2 regions of the Paraburkholderia sp. BL23I1N1 genome follow, and region 2 is predicted to be linked to the other one. Evidence: riboswitches for the same ligand, from Rfam matches in the RefSeq annotation. Region 2 holds a riboswitch; the other holds the start of a gene.
The links. A riboswitch is a leader RNA that binds a small molecule or an ion and turns the genes downstream of it on or off. The one in region 2 is predicted to bind glycine.

Region 1 (9,540 bases), on a different contig from region 2:
GCGATACTGGGAAATTTTTGAAGACTTGCGCGCCGAGCTGGGCTATGCGGATTACCTTGGGGCATTGCAGCGGTATCGGTGGGAGCACCCGCGCGACACGCGCCTGTTGTTGATGTCATCGTTTCTGATCGACTATCCGTTTGCGAACCGGCTGTATCCGGGGGCCCTGGATGCGATCAAACACGTATCGAAGCAGGGGCCCGCAGTGATTCTGTCCGACGGCGACGTGGTGTTCCAACCGCGCAAGATTGCCCGCTCGGGCTTATGGGACGAGGTCGAGGGGCGGGTGTTGATCTACATCCATAAGGAGCAGATGCTCGATCAGGTGATGGAGTGTTATCCGGCCCGGCAGTACGTGATGGTGGACGACAAGTTGCGGATACTGACGGCCATGAAGAAGTCCTGGGGAGAAAGGCTGACTACGGTATTTCCTCGCCAGGGGCACTACGCTTTCGATCCCAAGGAGATTTCCAGCAATCCGCCCGCGGACGTGACGATCGAGCGGATTGGGGAGCTCGCCGATATCGACGTCAATATGCTTCTGAGCGGCGGGACGGCAGGGGGCGCTTAGGTTTTCCGCCTTCCGAGGCCCGTCAGGCCGGCCCCAGCAGTTTCACCAGCAAGCCGAACACGCCCACCAGAACGGCCACGCCGGCGCACAACAGCACGAGCGAGAGAGCAAGAATCAGAGGCGTTTTGAGGCGGCTGGGTGTCGACATGGTGGCCGTTCCGGCAATGGGCGAGCAGGGCAAAACGCGCCAGATGCGGTCCGCCGTCGCGCATTTAGCATGAAGAGCTTAATCGTAATCACTTAATGCTCGCTTAAAGTCGAGCGCAAGATCGGCGGCCTCGGCCGCGCCAACGGCTTTACGGCCCACCGCTCCAATGGCTTACAGACACAGCGGTCAATTGAGCGCATGATCCTTGCTTAGGGCTTGTCGCAACCCGGTTCGCTCAAAAGCAGTCGCGCGCGCAATCGGATGCCCGCCCTCATGTCGCAGGCGATCAAGCGCTGTGCGGCCGGCGGGCCAAGGAAAAATCATGACATCCGCAATCCGGGGCATCGTGGCGGGCATGGCGCTGATGTTAGGCGCTTCGATATACCTGCGTCAGCTTCGTCTCCTACACCGTCCGGACCGTCGCTGGACCGGCAAGAAACGTTGATTCGTTCCACATCCTCGAAAAGGGAGGCACCATGTCATCAATACCTTCTCCGAAACGTTCGGCGTCGCCGTTGCGTCAGGCCGATTCGCCGGCCGCCGTGCGCGACCGGCGCGCCGAACTTGGCCGTGCCGATGAAGCGCGCGCCGAACAACGTGAACGCGACGACGCGCGCAACGACCCCAATGCGAGCAAATGGCGCTACCAGCCACCAAAGCGGAACGAGAAAGAGGAGGCGTAGAGCCTTGAGCTGAACACCAACGAAGCTGCTGTCAACATTCAGTCGAAGGGGTGCTAACCAACGTTCGGGCAGGCAATCGGATCGACCGCTTCCCAACTGATGCTATTGCGCTTTGATCGTGGTGTGGTCGACGACGCCTGCTACGCCAAACAGGCGGGTGACGTCCTGGAGTGCCGCGGTTCTTTGCTGGTCACGGTGAAGTTCACCCAGCAGCGTGATGCGACCGTGGGAGACTTTGACCTTGATGGCGTTCTGGGGAACAGCCGCGTCCCACGCTAACCGCGTTTTGGCTTCGGCGGCGATTTGGCCGTCGGTCAGGCGCGTGCTGCCCGCGATATTGCCTGCTCTGTGCGCAGCCGGGCGGGATTTTGGCATGTGGGCTCCATCGAGCTGCCGGGGTTAGAGAACACTAACAGATGCGGGTGGTTTTGCCTTTGGCCGGGCCCATGGACACCAATCTCTGACAGGCCCGGTGTCCTTGCGGACACCGGGCCTGCGGCGAAAAAATCGCCTACTGAATCGCCCCCGCCAAAACTTGCGCCGTCGCTGCCGACAACGTCCACCCCAAATGCCCATGCCCGGTGTTATAAAAAACGCCGCGCCGTTTCCCGCGCCCAACCTTCGGCAACATACTCGGCAACATAGGCCGCAACCCCGCCCATGGAATCACCTTCGAAGTCGACACGTCAGGAAAATAGCGCCTCGTCCAATCCACCAGCGGTGCAATCCGATCCGCGCGGATATCCCGGTTGAACCCATTGATCTCCGCCGTACCGGCAACCCGGAACCGATCCACACCGAGCCGGCTCGTCACGATCTTCGCGCTATCGTCGAGCAGACTCACCCAGGGCGCCTGCTGCTGACTGACTTCATCGTCGAGACAGACGGTGATCGAATAGCCCTTCACCGGGTACACGTTGACGTGATCGCCGAGCATGGCCGCAAAGTCCCGGCTCTTCACGCCGGCACACACCACGATCTGCTCAAACGCAAACTGTTGCGGTTCGCCAGCCAGATTCACGCTCAGCGAGAATCGCCCCTCAGCAGGCTGCTCGATCGCCGTAATCTCCGCGTCGTAATGAAACTCCACGCCGTGCCGCACGCACGCATCGGCAAGCCCGCGCGTGAACTTGTGAATATCGCCGGTCGAATCCGACGGCGTAAAGAACCCGCCGAAAAAATCGCCCTGCAGCGTGGGCTCGATCGCGTGCAATTCGCTCGACGTCACTGGATTGCGATCCAGGCCGCCTTCGTGCAGCATTTCATTCACCTTGCTCGCCGCGTCGAATTCCTTGCGTGTCTTGTAGATGTGCAAGATGCCGCGCCGCTCCAGATCGAAGTCGATCCCCTCGCGCTCGGCAATCGAAAACAGATGCTCGCGCGCGGCAATCGCGAGCCGCACCGTTTCGACGGTGTTCGCGCGATAGCGCGGAATCTGACGTAGAAACTCGCCCATCCACGAATACTTGTGCCACGTGGGCATCGGATTGAGCAGCAGCGGGGCGTCGCGCGTGAGCATCCAGCGCAGGCCCTTCAACACGGTGGCCGCGCTGTTCCAGACTTCGGCATTGCTGGCGGACAACTGGCCACCGTTGGCGAACGAGGTCTCCATCGCAGCATAGCGATGACGTTCGAACACGGTGACGTCGTGGCCGCGCTGCGCCAGGGCGTGAGCAGTCGTGACGCCGGTAATGCCGGCGCCGATAATGGCGATTCGTGACATGACATGATCCAGAGTAGTTGAGCATCACCGGTGTCGATTTCATTTCGAAACCGGCGTCGATGCCCCATCTGTCCATGTACCTGAGAGTTTCTTCCCGTGAGCCTACGCGCGCGATGCAAGCGGTATGCAGGGAATCCCCTTCGGTGGGCGCGCACGGCGCCGCTCTCCAGATGTTCCAGCTGCGCGGTCCTTTTGCCTGAGAGTTTCCGGGGCGGTTGCTCCGTCGGCGTCGTCACAACCCTCTGACGATCTCTCCCGCGCTGCATTGCAGAACGGCTCGACGATACCGGGCAAAAAACTTCCTCGCAAGTGTTTCCTGTAACATTTCCTGTGAAGCCGCGCGCAATGCCCATTTTTTATGTGCGGATTTATGCCCGGATTAAAGGCTTGAATTGGCGGCATCGGCTATATTTGGCGGCACTGCCCGACTTCAATTCACAGAGGAGACCGCCGTGCCCGCTGCCACAACGTTGCTCGCCTTCGCCCTTGTCTCGCTCGGCATGGTGCTCACGCCCGGCCCGAACATGATTTATCTGATCTCGCGATCGCTTTGCCAGGGGCGGCGTGCCGGGCTAGTGTCGCTTGGCGGCGTCGCGCTCGGCTACGTGTTCTACATGTTTTGCGCGGCGTTCGGCATCACGGCGCTGCTGTTGACGGTGCCCTACGCGTACGACGCGTTGCGTTTCGGCGGCGCGCTTTATCTCCTGTACCTGGCGTGGCAGGCGGTCAAGCCGGGTGGCCGCTCGCCGTTCCAGGTGCGCGACCTGCCACACGACAGCCGCCGTAAGCTCTTCACGATGGGCCTCATCACGAACCTCGCGAATCCGAAGATCGCCGTGATGTATCTGTCGCTGCTGCCGCAATTCATTTCGCCGTCGCATGGCAGCGTGCTGACGCAATCGATCGCGCTTGGTTGCGTGCAGATCGTGATCGCCGTCACGATCAATGCGCTGATTGCCAGCATGGCGGGTTCGATCGCCGGGTTTCTCGCCGGGCGGCCGGTGTGGCTGCTGGTGCAACGCTGGCTGATGGGCACCGTGCTTGCCGGTCTGGCCGTGCGGATCGCGTTCGATGCGCGCCGCTAAAGCATGCTAAAGCGCAGATTGAAGACTCGCCTGAGTCTTCATCGCGGGCTTCCTGATTGCGTATCGTCCGCTTTGAGCATGCATCACGGGCGGCCCACTGGCGCCGCACTCAGAGCGTCTTGTACATGATCGTGGTCGAATCAAGCCGCTCCTCCAGCGTGTCGCGGCAAAACTGCGGGATCACACCAACAGCCTGGTAACCCAGCGCGGCATAAAGCGGCTCGGCCTTGTCGCCGGTGCGCGTATCGAGCGTCAGCAGACTGCGCTGCAACTGGTGCGCACGGCGCTCCAGTTCCGTCATCAGCGCTTTGGCGATGCCCTGGCGGCGCAACGCGGGGCGGACCAGCAGCTTGCGCACCTCGGCGCGGTGACGCTGGTTCGGCATGGTGTCGTAGTCCAGTTGCACAGTGCCGGCGATCGACTCGCCATGGCACGCGACGAGCAACACGAGCCCACCTGCGCGCAGCGACGGCAGCACCTTGCCGCTCCAGAACGCTTCACTCTCTTCGACGCTATACGGCAGGACAAAACCGACGCTCGCGCCGTCATGGACGCAGGCATGCAGCAGCGCGCCGAGTTCGGGCAGATGGCGAACGAGGTCGTCGGCGGAAAAGCTCGTGATGGCGGTTGCGCTCATGGTGGCTCGAACTCAGACAATGAAGAGGAGGTAGCGGGCCGCGCTGTGCGCGGGCGTGACGAAAGCACTGGGACCGAACAACTGGTAGCGTAGACAGTCGCCGGGTTGCAGGTCGTGGCTCCGGCCGTCGACGGTGATCTGCAATTGCCCTTCGAGCAGGATCAGATGATGTTCGAGGCCGGCTCTCGGCGACGCGTCGTACGTGATCCGCGCGCCGGCATCGAGTTCGCACTCCAGCGCCTCGCCGCTCAACGCCTGGGCCGGTGGCGACACGGAGCGGCGCCGGAAGCAGACGCTCGTGTCGGTCCAGACGGTTTGTGCCTCGCGCGGCACCAGCGGCGCAAAGTCTTCTTCCACCATGTGCATGAGGCGCGACATCGGCAAGCCGTAGGCGACGCAAAGCTTGCCCAGTACGCTCGCCGTGGGGCTCACGGCGGCGTTTTCGAGGCGCGACAGGGTGGCGCGGCTGATGTTGCTGAGCTTCGCGAGATCGTCGAGGGACCAGTTGCGCTCGGCGCGCAACGCGCGCAGACGCTGGGCGATGCGACGGTCGATGACGTTGTCGTCAGGTTGTGTTTTTTTCATATTCGGGAAATTATCTCGAATATGGAAATTCGTCAACGGCGCAAAAAATGCGGATGCCGACGTGTGGACGTGTTCGGGGCGCACCAGACCATGGCGGAGATAGGTGCACCGCGAGCGACCGGGGCGTTTATCATAGTGGCCACAATCCAAAACCTGCCGCCCGGCTATGCAACAGGGCTGTGCATCGATCAGGCACACCTTCCACGAGACCCGGCGGCGCCTGCCGCGACATCCTCTATGAACTCCACTCCCGACGCTGTTTCCCGTCCCTCCATCCGTGCGTTGACTTTGCTTGAAGGGCGCGTGCTGGGCGTGCTGGTCGAAAAACAGCACACTGTGCCGGACAGTTATCCGCTTTCATTGAACGCGCTGACTTTGGGCTGCAATCAGAAGACCGGCCGCGCCCCCGTGATGAACGCGACCGAAGCCGAAGTGCTTACCGCCGTCGACGGATTGAAGCGCCTGAGCCTGGTGATGGAGGGCAGCAGCAGCCGCGTGCCGCGCTTCGAGCACAACATGAACCGGGTATTAGGCTTGCCGAGCCAGTCGGCTGCCTTGCTCACCACCTTGCTGTTGCGCGGCCCGCAGACCGCGGCCGAGTTGCGCCTGAACAGCGCGCGCCTGCATGGATTTGCCGACATCTCGTCAGTCGAGGCGTTTCTCGACGAACTGGCTGCCAACGATCCGTCGCGGGTAGTGAAGCTGGCCCGCACGCCGGGCGAGCGCGAAAATCGCTGGATGCATCTGCTATGCGGTGAGGTCAGCGCAAGCGAGCTTGCCCAGCCGGGCGAGGAAGATGAGGCGGTGCCGTTGTCGGCGTTCGAGGCGATAAAGGCTGAACAGAAGCGGCTTGCCGATGAGGTGAGCCGGCTTCAGGCAGTGGTGCGGCGCATGGCCGCTGAATTGGGAATGGAAGTTGAAGAGCCTGGTGCAGGCGGTTGAAGCATTCCTGGTTTTTCGCGCGCTGCGAACGCGCGAAAAACCGGAAGCTAGAACTTGTAGTTTACCGAAGCGAGCGTATTGAGCTCGAATCTTTTTTCGGTAATCGGGCTATTTGCCGCGTCATGCACAAGCCGCCCGAACGTAGCCGAGACCGACCCGTTCCAGTGTTTGGAAAAGTCGTAAGTCACCATGGCGTTCATATGGACGTCCCGCACGCCGGCACTCGTGCTGTACGTGGGCAATCCTGACGCAGCGCTCTGCTGCTCCGACACGCCGAAGAACGTCCGTGTATACGTCCCGTTCGCCCAGGTAAAGCCTGGGCCCACCGAGAACAACCAGCCGCCAACCGGCGCGGAAGCCACGAAATCCGTGCTGACCGTGGTGCCCTGATGATGCCCGGCGATATCCTGGTACAACGCCACCGACCCGGTAAACGCCCACCACGTGTAGTCGGCGAAAAGCTTCAGTTTCGGGCCGCCATATACGTTGCCCAGTCCATGCAGGCGCGGATCGTCGGACTCCTTGCGAGTCTGGAAGTCGAAACTCAACGCGGCGCCTACGTGATAGGCCGGACCGCGCAGCACGTTGACGCCAAGCACGTCGGGGCCCTGCGAGAAAATCCGGTCGTCGTACGAAATGTCCAGCGCGGGAAACGGGAATACGGTCAACTGCCGCGATCCCGGGTACTTGGGCGTGATCACCACGCCGGGTCCCACGCCGATTTTCCATTTGCTCTCGGTGGCAGCGCCTGTGCCCGTGCTCGCGTCTGTCGTCGCGTTCGGATTTGCATCGTCGGCGTAGGCAGCGCGCGCTGTGCAAAGGCCAAGTGCAGCGGCGAGCAGGAGCGCCATGCGTGCGGATTGACCATGCCTGAGCGTGGAAGGCCGCGACGCGCGTGCGGTGGGCTGGCGCTGGCCTTGGCTGTTTCTCAGCGTGGTAAGCGCCGTCATGCGCGCTCCTTGCCCAGCGCCGCGAGTTGTCTGAGGCGTCGCGCCAGGGCTTTCGAAACGACCTGTTGCTTGCCGCTGTCGTCGCCGCTGTGGGCTGCTTCGCTCTCGCGCAAAAATAGCGCGGTTTCACGCGCGACGATTTCGCGCTCGTTGTCCGACGTAATCATGTGATACGAATCATCCAGCCAGATTGTTCGTAAAAAGGCAGTGTCGATATTCGCGGCGACAAAGCGGGCGTTGCGGGGGCTCGACGTCTCATCGTCGATCGCGTGGACAATCAGGCAATCGGTTTTGATGTCGCGCACCTGAGTGCGCACGCTCGCGGCGAGGCGGCTCGCCTGGTGCAATGCCGGCAACGAAATCGTCGACGGGCCGACTTCGCTGAAGTCGCTGCGCTGCATCGCGCGGGCAATCTTCGCCCTGAGCGCCTCGTTGCGCAAACCGAACGGCGCTTCCTCGCGGTAGCGCCAGCGTTTGCGCATCGGCGTGAAGTACGCCCAGTTGAGCACGAAACGATACCAGGGGATTGCCCAGCCGTCGTAAGAGAGCGTCAGCGACAACAGCACGAGCGAGCGCGCCTTGGGACGACGATGCGCCAGCGCCAGCGCTAACGCCGCACCGATTGACAGCCCGCAGATCGAGACATGTGTGAAGCGCGCGGCGAGCGCGTCGTACTCGCGCATGGCGGCCTCGAGCCAGGCCTCCATCGCCGTTTCTTCGGAGCCTGCGCTGTAGCCCGGCAGGACCGGTGCGCAGGTGGTGAAGCCTTCGGCGTTCAGATAGCGTGCGAGAAAACGTAATTCGAGCGGCGAGCTCGACAGTCCGTGCAGCATCAACACGGCATGATTGTCGCCGGGTAAGAAGAGACTCGTTGGCTGGCTCATGGATCAGGCCCCGATCCGCAGCACGAGGAACTCGCCGGCATGGGTAGTGAACCGTTCGCACACGCACTCGGTCAGTCTCGACGTACCGTCGCCGCTTTTCAGATGCACGCGATGACTCCCGGGCCACAGCGACTTGCTGAGCCGCTGGATGTCGTCGGAATCGACATCGGCGAAGCGCGGGCCCGGTGCAATCTCGTTGGGCAGACGGGGCAGCACACCTTGCGGTTTGATGTCGTCCACCTGTTGCAGCGCGTTGCGCTCGAGCGCCTGAATGAAAATAAAGGTCTTGTGATGGTGCGAGAGATGGCGCAGCAGACGGTGTGTTTCGTCGACGGCGCGGCGTGCGAGCATGCGTTCGTTGTCGTGACGCAGCAGCATTTCATAGCGCGACTGGGCGACCGATGCGATCAGCTCCGCACGAAACTGCGAGCGGCGCAGGCGTTCGATCAATATGATGACGAGCAGCGTCACCAGCGGGTACGAGACGAGCAGAAGCAGGTCGGCGCGGTCGAATACGGCGATGCTTGCGTACGGCGGGACGAACAGGTAGTCGGCGATACAGAGGCCGAACAGCATGACCGTGAGCGCCGGAGCCAGCCCGCAAAAATACTCGACCAATGCCGCCGCGATACAGAACGCGGTGCCCGGCATGATCGGTCCGAGAAATGGATGGAGCAACATGCGCACCCCACTGGCGATCGCCAATGCGGCGGCCGCGGTGAGCCAGACGCGTGTTCCCCGTGGTGCCCAACGACGGGCGTTTTGGACTTCCATGATCTTTTTTTTAGGGAGCGATTGCGCTTCCCGATTGAGTGTGGCAAGGCGCTTTAAAGCGCAGGTCGGACAATACCATAGTCGGGCAGACGCTAAAGCCCGAAAAGAGGTCAATACCGGCAGGCCGGGCGGCATATCGTGCTTCGAATGCCCGATGGAAAAACCAGTCCGAAAATAGGGGTATTCTGCCCGGCGAGCAGTGTGCAGGCAGTCTGCTTAAGCGACCCTTAAATGGCTGGAAGCGGCTTCTACCGGACCGTCAGCCGCCTCGCCCGGACCCGCGGTCGAGCGCCGCTTCCGAACTGCATGGGCAAATGACTCGCCGCCGCGTTCCGCGAATGGTCGTGCACATACATCAGCGGCCACGTTGCTTCAATTGAAGTTAAGCCAATTTACAACTGACACAGAACACTTACGACGCCCCCGCGTTCTGACCGCTTAGGCATCGCGACTTCGCCGCAGCTCATCGGACAGCGTTCGTTGCGTGCGATAAAAGACGCGCGGCGGCACGTTCGGTGAATCTTCGGCGAGCCGGTCGAGTTCGTCGCGGATCGCGGT
Region 2 (9,540 bases):
GTCTTGATCACGGAGTCCAGCGAGACGTAATGCGTACCGTCACCGCGTAGCGCCATACGCGCTGCATTCACGGCCTTCACCGAGCCCATTGCATTGCGCTCGATACACGGAATCTGCACCATTCCGCCGACCGGATCGCACGTGAGTCCGAGGTTATGCTCCATGCCGATCTCGGCAGCATTCTCGACTTGCTCAGGCGTGCCGCCCATCACCGCCGCGAGCGCACCCGCGGCCATCGAGCAGGCCACGCCGACCTCGCCCTGGCACCCCACTTCCGCGCCCGAAATCGACGCGTTCAGCTTGTACAGAATGCCGATTGCCGCGGCCGTCAGCAGGAAGTCGATCACGCCTTGCTGATTCGAGCCCGGCATGAAACGCGTGTAGTAATGCAGCACCGCCGGAATGATGCCGGCCGCGCCATTGGTCGGCGCCGTGACCACGCGCCCGCCCGCCGCGTTTTCTTCGTTCACGGCGATGGCGTAGAGATTGATCCAGTCGACCATCGACAGCGGATCGCGCAGCGCCAGCTCAGGATTACTCGACAAGGCGCGATACAACTGTGGCGCGCGACGCTTCACCTGGAACGGACCGGGCAAAGTACCGTCCGCATCCGGATTGTTGATGCCGCAACCGCGCGACACGCACGATTGCATCACGTCCCAGATCTTCATCAAGCCCGCGCGCGTTTCTTCTTCCGTGTGCCAGACGCGTTCGTTGTCCCACATCAATTGCGCGATGCTCTTGCCGGTCGATTTGCACAGCGCGAGCAATTCGTTGCCGCTGCGGAACGAATGCGGCAATTGTTCGACGGCACTCAGCACCTTCGTATTCGGCGCGCCCGCCGTCACCACAAAACCGCCGCCCACCGATAGATACGTCGACTCGCGCAGCGTCTCGCCCTGCGCGTCGAACGCACGCAGCTTCAGGCCGTTCGGATGCTCCGATAGCGCCTGGCGATAAAACGAAATGTGATCTTTTTGCACGAACGGCACGTCGTGCGTGCCGAGCAAGGCGAGCTTGCGCGACGCCTTCACCGCTTCCAGCCGTTGCGCGATCGTGTCCGGATCGACCGTGTCGGGCGCGTCGCCCATCAACCCGAGCATCACGCCGCGATCCGTGCCGTGCCCCTTGCCGGTCGCGCCGAGCGAACCGTACAGATCCACTTTCACCGATGCCGTCGCCGCAAGCAGCCCGTCGCGTTCGAGCCCTTGCGCGAACATCAGCGCGGCGCGCATCGGCCCGACCGTATGCGAGCTGGACGGACCAATGCCGATCTTGAAGAGGTCGAACACGCTGACTGCCATTTACTGCTCCCTGCTGATAAAAGTAAGTTTAGCGCGCTGGCAGCGGTAAGCACACGGCGAGCCACGCGGGCGGCGTCGGTGCGAGCTGCAGCGCGATCGGCGTATAGCGTCCGTCGAGACGCGCCGCCAGGTGAAACAGTTCCGTCGCGTTTTTCGGATCCCATTGACCCGAATAGCCGGGCAAACCGGCCTCGCGACGTTTGGCATCGAACGGAACGTTCGAATGCACGAATTCTTCATGCGTCTTGCTGCCGTCCGCGTACGGCGTGAGCCAGTTCAGCGCGGCCGCCAGTGAGGCGCCATTCGTCCCCTTCTCCGGCAACCAGTTGCGGTTGTGGCGGCGCGCGGCGAGCGCGGCGGTCACGAGCGGCTGCAGGTCGTAGGTGACGTAATGCAAGGCGTCACGCTCGGCGAAGTCCACCGTCGAGCCGTCCGGTGCGATGTTGTCGCCGATATGTTCGTCGAACAAACGCTGCGCCGCGTTGATCATCTTGCGGTTATCCAGCGTGAACGCGGCCATCGCGATCAGCTTGATCCGGTGGCTCTGCCAGTTGTTCTTGAACGTGCCGGTGAGCGGCCGCGGCCGCGCGTCGATTTGCGCGATATAGCCGCTCGCAAGCTTCGTCAGGAACGCCATCGATGCATTGCGCGTCTTCACCGGCAACGCGCTTGCGGTCATGTCATAGGCGAGGATCAGGCCTTCGAAACGGGTTTCGTCGATCGGATTGAAACTGGGTTGATAAGTCGTGACCCACGCATACAGCAAGCGGTCGACCAGCTTCAGATAGCGATCGTCGCTGGTTGCGCGCCAGGCGAGCGCGGCGTCGCGCAACAGATCGAGATCCTTCTCCGCCTCGACGCTTTGATCGTAGATGCCCTCGTGCGGCAGCGTGCCTTCGGTATGCAGTTTCGCCACGGCATGCGGCGGGTCGTTCAGATGCGCCTGCACATTGCTCACCAGTGCCTTGACGCCGGGATCGGCGTTCGTGCGCTCGCTGGTTTGCAGCGCGGGCGCCGCACAAAAATTCATCGCGGCTTGCGCCTGCCGCAGCGGCAGCAGCAGCACCGCTGCGCCTGCCAACAGTAGCGCGCAGGCCTGTTGCCACGTCTGGACTCGCCTTGTTTCGGTCCGGCTTTGCATCAATCGCACCTTTCGCGCCATGCGAAACTCCTCGTTTGGCTGATTCGGTGTGTGATGTTAGCCGTTTGCGGACACAAGCGACAGAACCGCGCAACGCCTGCTTACAACCTTCAGGCGATGCGCGGTCAAGGCCGGACTTACTCGTAGTCGGCGATCGGTACGCAGGAGCAGAACAGATTGCGGTCGCCGTACACGTTGTCCGCACGGCCGACTGGCGGCCAGTACTTCTTCGCGATCAGTGTGGGCAGCGGATACGCGGCGGTTTCGCGCGCATACGCATGCTTCCATTCGTTCGCGATGACCACCGCCGCCGTATGCGGTGCATGCTTGAGCGGATTGTCTTCGCGGTCCGAACGGCCTTCTTCCACCGCGCGAATTTCCTCGCGGATCGCGATCATCGCTTCGATGAAGCGGTCGAGTTCTTCCTTCGATTCCGATTCGGTCGGCTCGACCATCAGCGTGCCCGGCACCGGGAAGCTCATGGTCGGTGCGTGGAAGCCGTAGTCGGCGAGACGCTTGGCGACGTCGTCGACGGTGATGCCGCTGGTTTCCTTGATCGGGCGCAGATCGAGAATGCACTCGTGTGCGACCAGTCCGCCGGGGCCCGAGTACAGCACCGGATAATGCGGCGCGAGTTTGTTCGCGACGTAGTTGGCGTTGAGGATCGCGGTTTCCGTGGCGGCCGTGAGGTTCTTCGCACCCATCATCGCGATGTACATCCACGAAATTGGCAGGATCGAGGCGGAACCGTACGGTGCGCCCGACACAGCGCCGATACCGTTCGGCGCGCGTTCGTAGCCCGTTGCAAGCTGATTCGGCAGGAATTGCGCGAGATGCGCGCCGACGGCGACCGGACCGACGCCCGGTCCGCCGCCGCCGTGCGGAATACAGAAGGTCTTGTGCAGGTTCAGGTGCGAGACGTCGCCGCCGAACTGGCCCGGGGCGCACAGGCCGACCATGGCGTTCATGTTCGCGCCGTCCACGTAGACCTGGCCACCGTGCGCGTGCACGATCTCGCAGATTTCGCGGACGTTCGCTTCGAACACGCCGTGCGTGGACGGGTACGTGATCATGATCGCCGCGAGCTTCTCAGCGTGCTGAGCGGCCTTCTTCTTCAGGTCTTCGATATCGACGTTGCCTTGCGCGTCGCACGCCACCACGACCACTTGCATGCCGGCCATTTGCGCCGACGCCGGGTTCGTGCCGTGCGCCGAAGCGGGAATCAGGCAGACATTGCGATGCGCTTCGCCGCGCGACGCGTGGTAAGCGTGGATGATCAACAGACCCGCGTACTCGCCTTGCGAGCCGGCGTTCGGTTGCAGCGAGACAGCTGCATAGCCGGTGGCCGCGATCAGCATCTGTTCGAGCTGATCGATCATTTCGCGGTAACCGACGGTTTGCTCAGCCGGTGCGAACGGGTGAATCTGACCGAATTCGGGCCACGTGACCGGCAGCATTTCCGAGGTCGCGTTCAGCTTCATCGTGCACGAACCGAGCGGGATCATCGAGCGATCGAGCGCGAGGTCCTTGTCCGACAGGCTGCGCAGATAGCGCAGCATTTCCGTTTCAGAATGATGACGGTTGAACACGTGGTGCGTGAGGTACGCGCTGGTGCGTTCAAGCGCGGCGGGCACAGTGCTCTCTGCGGGAAGCGCCGCATCGAGCGCGTCGATTTGCGCGACTTCGTCGACAAATGCCGCTTGGGCGAACGCCGCGAGCAGATCGGCCAGATCGCTGCGCGTGGTGGTTTCGTCGATCGAGATGCCGACGCGCGTGTCGCTCACGCGGCGCAGATTGATGCGCTTGGCCGTCGCAGCGTCATGCAGTGCCTGGGTGCGTGCACCGGTTTCGAACGTGAGCGTGTCGAAGAACGTGTCGTTGACCAGCGTGTAGCCGAGCTTCTTCGCGCCGGCGGCCAGCAACGCGGCGATACGGTTCACACGCAGCGCGATCGTCTTCAGACCGTGCGGGCCGTGATAGACGGCGTACATGCTGGCCATGATCGCGAGCAGCGCCTGCGCGGTACACACGTTCGAGGTCGCCTTCTCGCGGCGGATATGCTGCTCACGCGTTTGCAGCGCGAGACGCAGCGCCGGATTGCCCTGTGCGTCGACGGTCACGCCAACGAGCCGGCCCGGCATCTGACGCTTGAATTCGTCGCGCACGGCGAGGTAAGCCGCGTGCGGGCCGCCGAAACCGACCGGCACGCCGAAACGCTGCGTGTTGCCGACGGCCACGTCCGCGCCCCATTCGCCCGGCGGCGTCAAAACGGTCAGCGCGAGCAGGTCGGCGGCGACCACCACGTGGCCGCCCGCAGCGTGGATCGCGTCAGCGAGCGCGCGGTAGTCGCGCACGTCGCCGTTCACGCCCGGGTATTGCAGCAGCACGCCGAACGCATTCGCGTTCGCGGCTTCCGCTGCCGGACCCACTTTCACTTCGATGCCGACCGGCGTGGCGCGCGTCTTCACCACTTCGATGGTTTGCGGCAGCACGTCGTCGGCGACGTAGAACACGTTCGACTTCGGCTTGCCGACGCGTTGCAGCAGCGTCATCGCCTCAGCGGCGGCGGTGGCTTCGTCGAGCAGCGAAGCGTTCGAAATCGCCAGACCCGTCAGGTCGACGATCATCTGCTGGAAATTCAGTAGCGCTTCCAGACGGCCCTGCGAGATTTCCGGCTGGTACGGCGTGTACGCGGTGTACCACGCCGGATTTTCCAGCACGTTACGCAGGATCACCGCTGGCGTGTGCGCGTTGTAGTAGCCCTGCCCGATGTACGAGCGGAACACCTGGTTCTTGTCCGCCAGCTCACGCAGCGCGGCGAGCGCTTCGGCCTCGCTCTTCGGCTGCACGAAGGGGCCGAGCGGCAGTGCTTCGCTGCGGCGGATCGTTTTCGGAATGACGGCGTCGATCAGCGCGGCGCGCGACGCGAAGCCGAGGGCTTCGAGCATTGCGTGCTGGTCGGCCGAATCCGGGCCGATGTGCCGTTCAGCGAAGGCGTCGTGCACTTCGAGCGCGGCGAGCGAGAGAGGAGTGCGGTTCATCAGACGATCCGGGTGTTCGAGCTTCATGAGGTGTTCCTGCCGGTGCGGGCGTCCGTTCGATGATCGAATCGGACGCGCCGCGCCTGTCGGGTTTAAACGTAATGGTGCAACGTGCGGCGAATCAGGCGCCGATCGACTTCGAGTACGCGTCCGCGTCGATCAGGCGATCCAGCAATGCGTCCGCGGCCGGCTTGATCTTGAAGAGCCAGTTCTCGTACGGCGCGCTGTTCACGCCGTCCGGGGTGTCGGCGACGGCCGGGTTCGCTTCGATCACTTCGCCCGAAACCGGCGCGTAGATATCCGAGGCGGCTTTCACCGACTCGATCACGGCAACGGTTTCGCCCGCGCTCACGGTCTTGCCCAGTTCCTGGACTTCGAAGAAGACGATGTCGCCGAGCGCTTCCTGCGCGTGGTCGGTGATACCGACCGTCAGCGTGCCGTCCGCTTCGGTGCGGACCCACTCGTGCGATTCGGTGTATTTCAGATCGGCCGGGATGCTCATCGGATGCTCCTATGCGGTGTGATTCGTTAAAAACTTAAAAGTGGACTGACGCACGCGCCGGCTGCTTAAACAGCGAGCACCTTGCCGTTGCGTACGAACGGCAGTTTTACCACGCTTGCGGGAACGTTTTTGTCACGAATCTGGACGTGAACGGTGTCGCCCGGTTGCACGCCTTTCGGCACACGTGCAAAGGCGATTGATTCCTGCATGGTCGGGGAAAAAGTGCCGCTGGTGATTTCGCCTTCGCCCTGCGGCGTGACGACTTTCTGATGAGCGCGCAGCACGCCAGCCGCCTTGCCGTTGTCCTTCAGCAGGATCAGACCGACGAACGCGGCCTGCGAGCCGTCGGCCTCGAGCTTGCCTTTGCCGACGAAGTCGCGCGGCGACGTCAGATCGACGGTCCAGGCGAGGCCGGCGTCGAGCGGCGAGACGTTGTCGTCCATATCCTGGCCGTACAGGTTCATACCGGCTTCGAGGCGCAGCGTGTCGCGCGCGCCAAGACCCGCCGGGCGAACGCCTTGCGCTTGCAACGCGTTCCACAGTGCGACGACGTGATTCGCCGGGACGATGATTTCGAAGCCGTCTTCGCCGGTGTAGCCGGTGCGGGCGACGGTGAGTTCGCCGAACGGCGTGCCTTCGACGCGCGCGGCGTTGAACGGCTTCAAGGCTTCCGTGGCGGCGCGTGCGGCCGGGACGGTTTGCCAGACTTTTTCGCGGGCGTTCGGGCCTTGCACGGCGACGATCGCGTAATCGCGGCGCGGCGTGATGGTCAGGCCGAAGCTGCCTTCGGCGTTGAGCTGGCCGAACCAGGCGATGTCTTTCTCGGCGGTGCCGGCGTTCACGACCACGCGGAAATGATTTTCGCCGAAGTAATAGACGATCAGATCGTCGATCACGCCGCCATTCGGGTTCAGCAGACAGGAGTAGAGCGCGCGGCCCGCCGTTTGCAGCTTGGCGACGTTGTTGGCCAGCGCGAATTCGAAGAAGGCGCGCACGCGCTCGCCGGTGAAGTCGACAACGCACATGTGCGAGACGTCGAACATGCCGGCGTCGGTGCGCACGGCGCGGTGTTCGTCGATCTGCGAGCCGTAGTTGACGGGCATGTCCCAGCCGCCGAAATCGACCATACGGGCGTTGAGCGCACGATGGGTGGCGTTGAGCGGGGTGTGTTTGAGTTCGGTCATGGGGCCTCAGGCGTCTCGCGAAACAAAAAAGGCCATGCGGCGCTACGCCTCGCGGCTAATGCCTGCGAGCGATTGCGTTGCATGACCCCTCTGTCCTCGATACCTGAGAGATTGCGCTGCCGTGCGATGTTGAAGCCGTCATCGCCACGGTGAAACGCGCGCCCCTTCGGTGGGCAGCCTGCCAGAATCTGCTCGATATACGTTCGACGTACGCGACGCAGACGGCTACTGCCGCTCTCCAGAGTGCGAAAAATCCATGTCTTGATGCTGCCTGGACGCGGGTTTTTCGACGCGGTCGGTCCTTTTGCCTGAGAGTTTGCGGGTATGCCCCTTCGGCGGCGCGGCCTGCGATTTTCTGCGGCCAGCACGCTCTCCCGACGCGTGCGGCGAATGTACGCGAGGGCCGGAGGCTTGTCAAATAAAGGCCCGTAACGGGTATGGCGGTTGGCGCTGCGGGCTCGCGGATATCAAAAAAAAAGCGCGGGACGTGATGCCCGCGCTGGTTTGCTTCAGTGCCTGAACCGGCGCGATTATTCGCCGATGGCGTGTGCCGCGTTGTCCAGTTCCTGGTTCAGCACGCGCTGTTCGTCGCCGGAAAGACCGCCGCCGTGTTGTGCCGCCATGTCGCGAGTTTCCTGACGGATCACGTCGAGGCGATGGTGCAACGCGCCGCCTTGCGGGGGCGGGTAGTAGCCTTGGTTGACGTGAGCGTCGATGCGGCGGCTCAGGTTGTCGATACGGCCGTTCACTTGGTTGAAGCGCTGATCCGCGATCTGCTGCGGGTTAGGGCGCGGCGCCGGCGCGGGTTGCTGGGGCGCCACCACGCAGGCGGCGAGGGAGCTGAGCAAGGCGCATGCTGCTACTGCGCGGACGATACGGGGCATGGACTCTCCGGAAGTCGTTGTCGTTGTGTGTGTGGTGCTACTGGGGTAGCAACGGATAGCCGGGGATTCGCGCTGACCGGGAAGGCGGGGTTATTTGTAACGTTATGTTCCTTTCGGGGTTGTCAGGCTTTTTGGCTTTGGCGGCGGCATGGTTCGCATGCCGCCGCCAGATAGTCAGAAAGCGCCCCGTAGGCAAACAGTCAGTCAGCGAATACGCTCGAACGGTAGCCGGGCGCCTTCTTCCGAGCTTCGGGCGGCAAGCTCGATAATCGTCATCACGTCGACCGCGTCCTGAGCGCTGACAGGGAACTTCACGCCGTTCTGAATCGAATCCGCCAAGGCAATATAGAAGCCGACATATTCGCCGTTGCGCGTAGGCACTTCCCGCTCCACTTCCTGACCGTCTTCGAGTACGCGCAGCACGCCCGCCGTGTTGTCTGCGCCGAACCCTTCGTCGCCAGGGCGCAGGCCCGCTTTCAACTGATCTTCCTGCGTATCGAGCCCGTATTTCACGTAGCTCCCCTGCGTGCCGTGAATCGCAAACCTCGGCGCGACGAGCGCGGTCAGCGCGCTTGCATGCAGCACCACTTCGAACTCGCCGTATCCCAGTTGGATATGCACGTAGTCCGGCGCGCTGGCCTGGTCGCGATGCGTCCGAACCGTCGCAGACACGGTCTGCGGTGCGCCGAACAATGCCAGCGCCTGATCGATCAGGTGCGGTCCGAGATCGAATAGCAAACCGCCGCCGCGCGAAGCTTCCTCGCGCCAGCGCTGCCGAACTTCCGGCCGGAAACGGTCGAAATGCGATTCGTATTGTGTGATGCGCCCCAGCTCTCTGCCGGCAAGCAGATCCCGCACGGTCAGAAAATCACCGTCCCAGCGGCGGTTGTGAAAGGGCACGAACAGCTTGCCCCGGGCGAGCGCGATGTTGGCGAGCGTATGGGCGTCGGCGGCGGTCAGCGTGACCGGCTTGTCGACCACCACGTGCTTGCCCGCCTCCAGCGTGCGGCGCGCCAGGTCGAAGTGCGTGTCGTTGGGCGTCGCGATCACAACACAGTCAATTTCTTCGAGCGCCAGCAGGGCGTCGAGATCGGCCACCACCTTTGCATGCGGGTAATCGGCCAGCGCGTGTTCGGGCTGACTCGTCGCGATGGCCGCGATGTTCGCGCGCCCGCAGTGCTCGATCACCGGCGCATGAAAGGTCGCGCCAGCAAAACCGTAACCCATCAATCCAATCTTCAGCGATACGGACATGCGTGTCTTCCTGCAAAAACGGCGCGCCGTTTTGCCACCGCGGCGACGGCGCGCAACGGCGTAATTGTGGCATGTCCCCAAGGCGGACTGTCAGCGTTGTCGAGGGCGGTTGTCGGCGATATCCGTGTTAACATCGCTCCTCTCGCGCGAAAGCGGAGCGAGCTGGAGCCCGCAGCACACGCGGCGCTGTTCCAGCTGCCGCCCCCGCGCAGCATGCCCCCGGGCCTTCG

Region 1: it holds a riboswitch for glycine, as region 2 does, so the genes downstream of both, B0G76_RS25635 (D-amino acid dehydrogenase) here and gcvT (glycine cleavage system aminomethyltransferase GcvT) in region 2, are expected to answer to the same signal.

Annotation. Positions count from the first base shown of each region.
Region 1 is NZ_RAPV01000001.1:5,489,336-5,498,875, forward strand. Features, by position in the region: gene B0G76_RS25625 (HAD family hydrolase) at 1-571, shown strand, start outside; gene B0G76_RS44085 (hypothetical protein) at 594-719, opposite strand; gene B0G76_RS44090 (hypothetical protein) at 1,042-1,164, shown strand; gene B0G76_RS42535 (hypothetical protein) at 1,196-1,402, shown strand; gene B0G76_RS25630 (BON domain-containing protein) at 1,505-1,777, opposite strand; gene B0G76_RS25635 (D-amino acid dehydrogenase) at 1,914-3,125, opposite strand; glycine riboswitch at 3,300-3,393, opposite strand; gene B0G76_RS25640 (LysE family translocator) at 3,578-4,210, shown strand; gene B0G76_RS25645 (GNAT family N-acetyltransferase) at 4,320-4,847, opposite strand; gene B0G76_RS25650 (helix-turn-helix domain-containing protein) at 4,860-5,432, opposite strand; gene B0G76_RS25655 (YceH family protein) at 5,670-6,374, shown strand; gene B0G76_RS25660 (MipA/OmpV family protein) at 6,422-7,225, opposite strand; gene B0G76_RS25665 (carboxylesterase) at 7,321-8,208, opposite strand; gene B0G76_RS25670 (DUF4118 domain-containing protein) at 8,212-8,982, opposite strand; gene B0G76_RS25675 (SLATT domain-containing protein) at 9,421-9,540, opposite strand, start outside.
Region 2 is NZ_RAPV01000002.1:280,548-290,087, reverse strand. Features, by position in the region: gene B0G76_RS33950 (L-serine ammonia-lyase) at 1-1,304, opposite strand, end outside; gene B0G76_RS33945 (alginate lyase family protein) at 1,333-2,466, opposite strand; gene gcvP (aminomethyl-transferring glycine dehydrogenase) at 2,583-5,513, opposite strand; gene gcvH (glycine cleavage system protein GcvH) at 5,608-5,988, opposite strand; gene gcvT (glycine cleavage system aminomethyltransferase GcvT) at 6,054-7,172, opposite strand; glycine riboswitch at 7,253-7,424, opposite strand; glycine riboswitch at 7,458-7,559, opposite strand; gene B0G76_RS33925 (hypothetical protein) at 7,703-8,056, opposite strand; gene B0G76_RS33920 (oxidoreductase) at 8,261-9,310, opposite strand.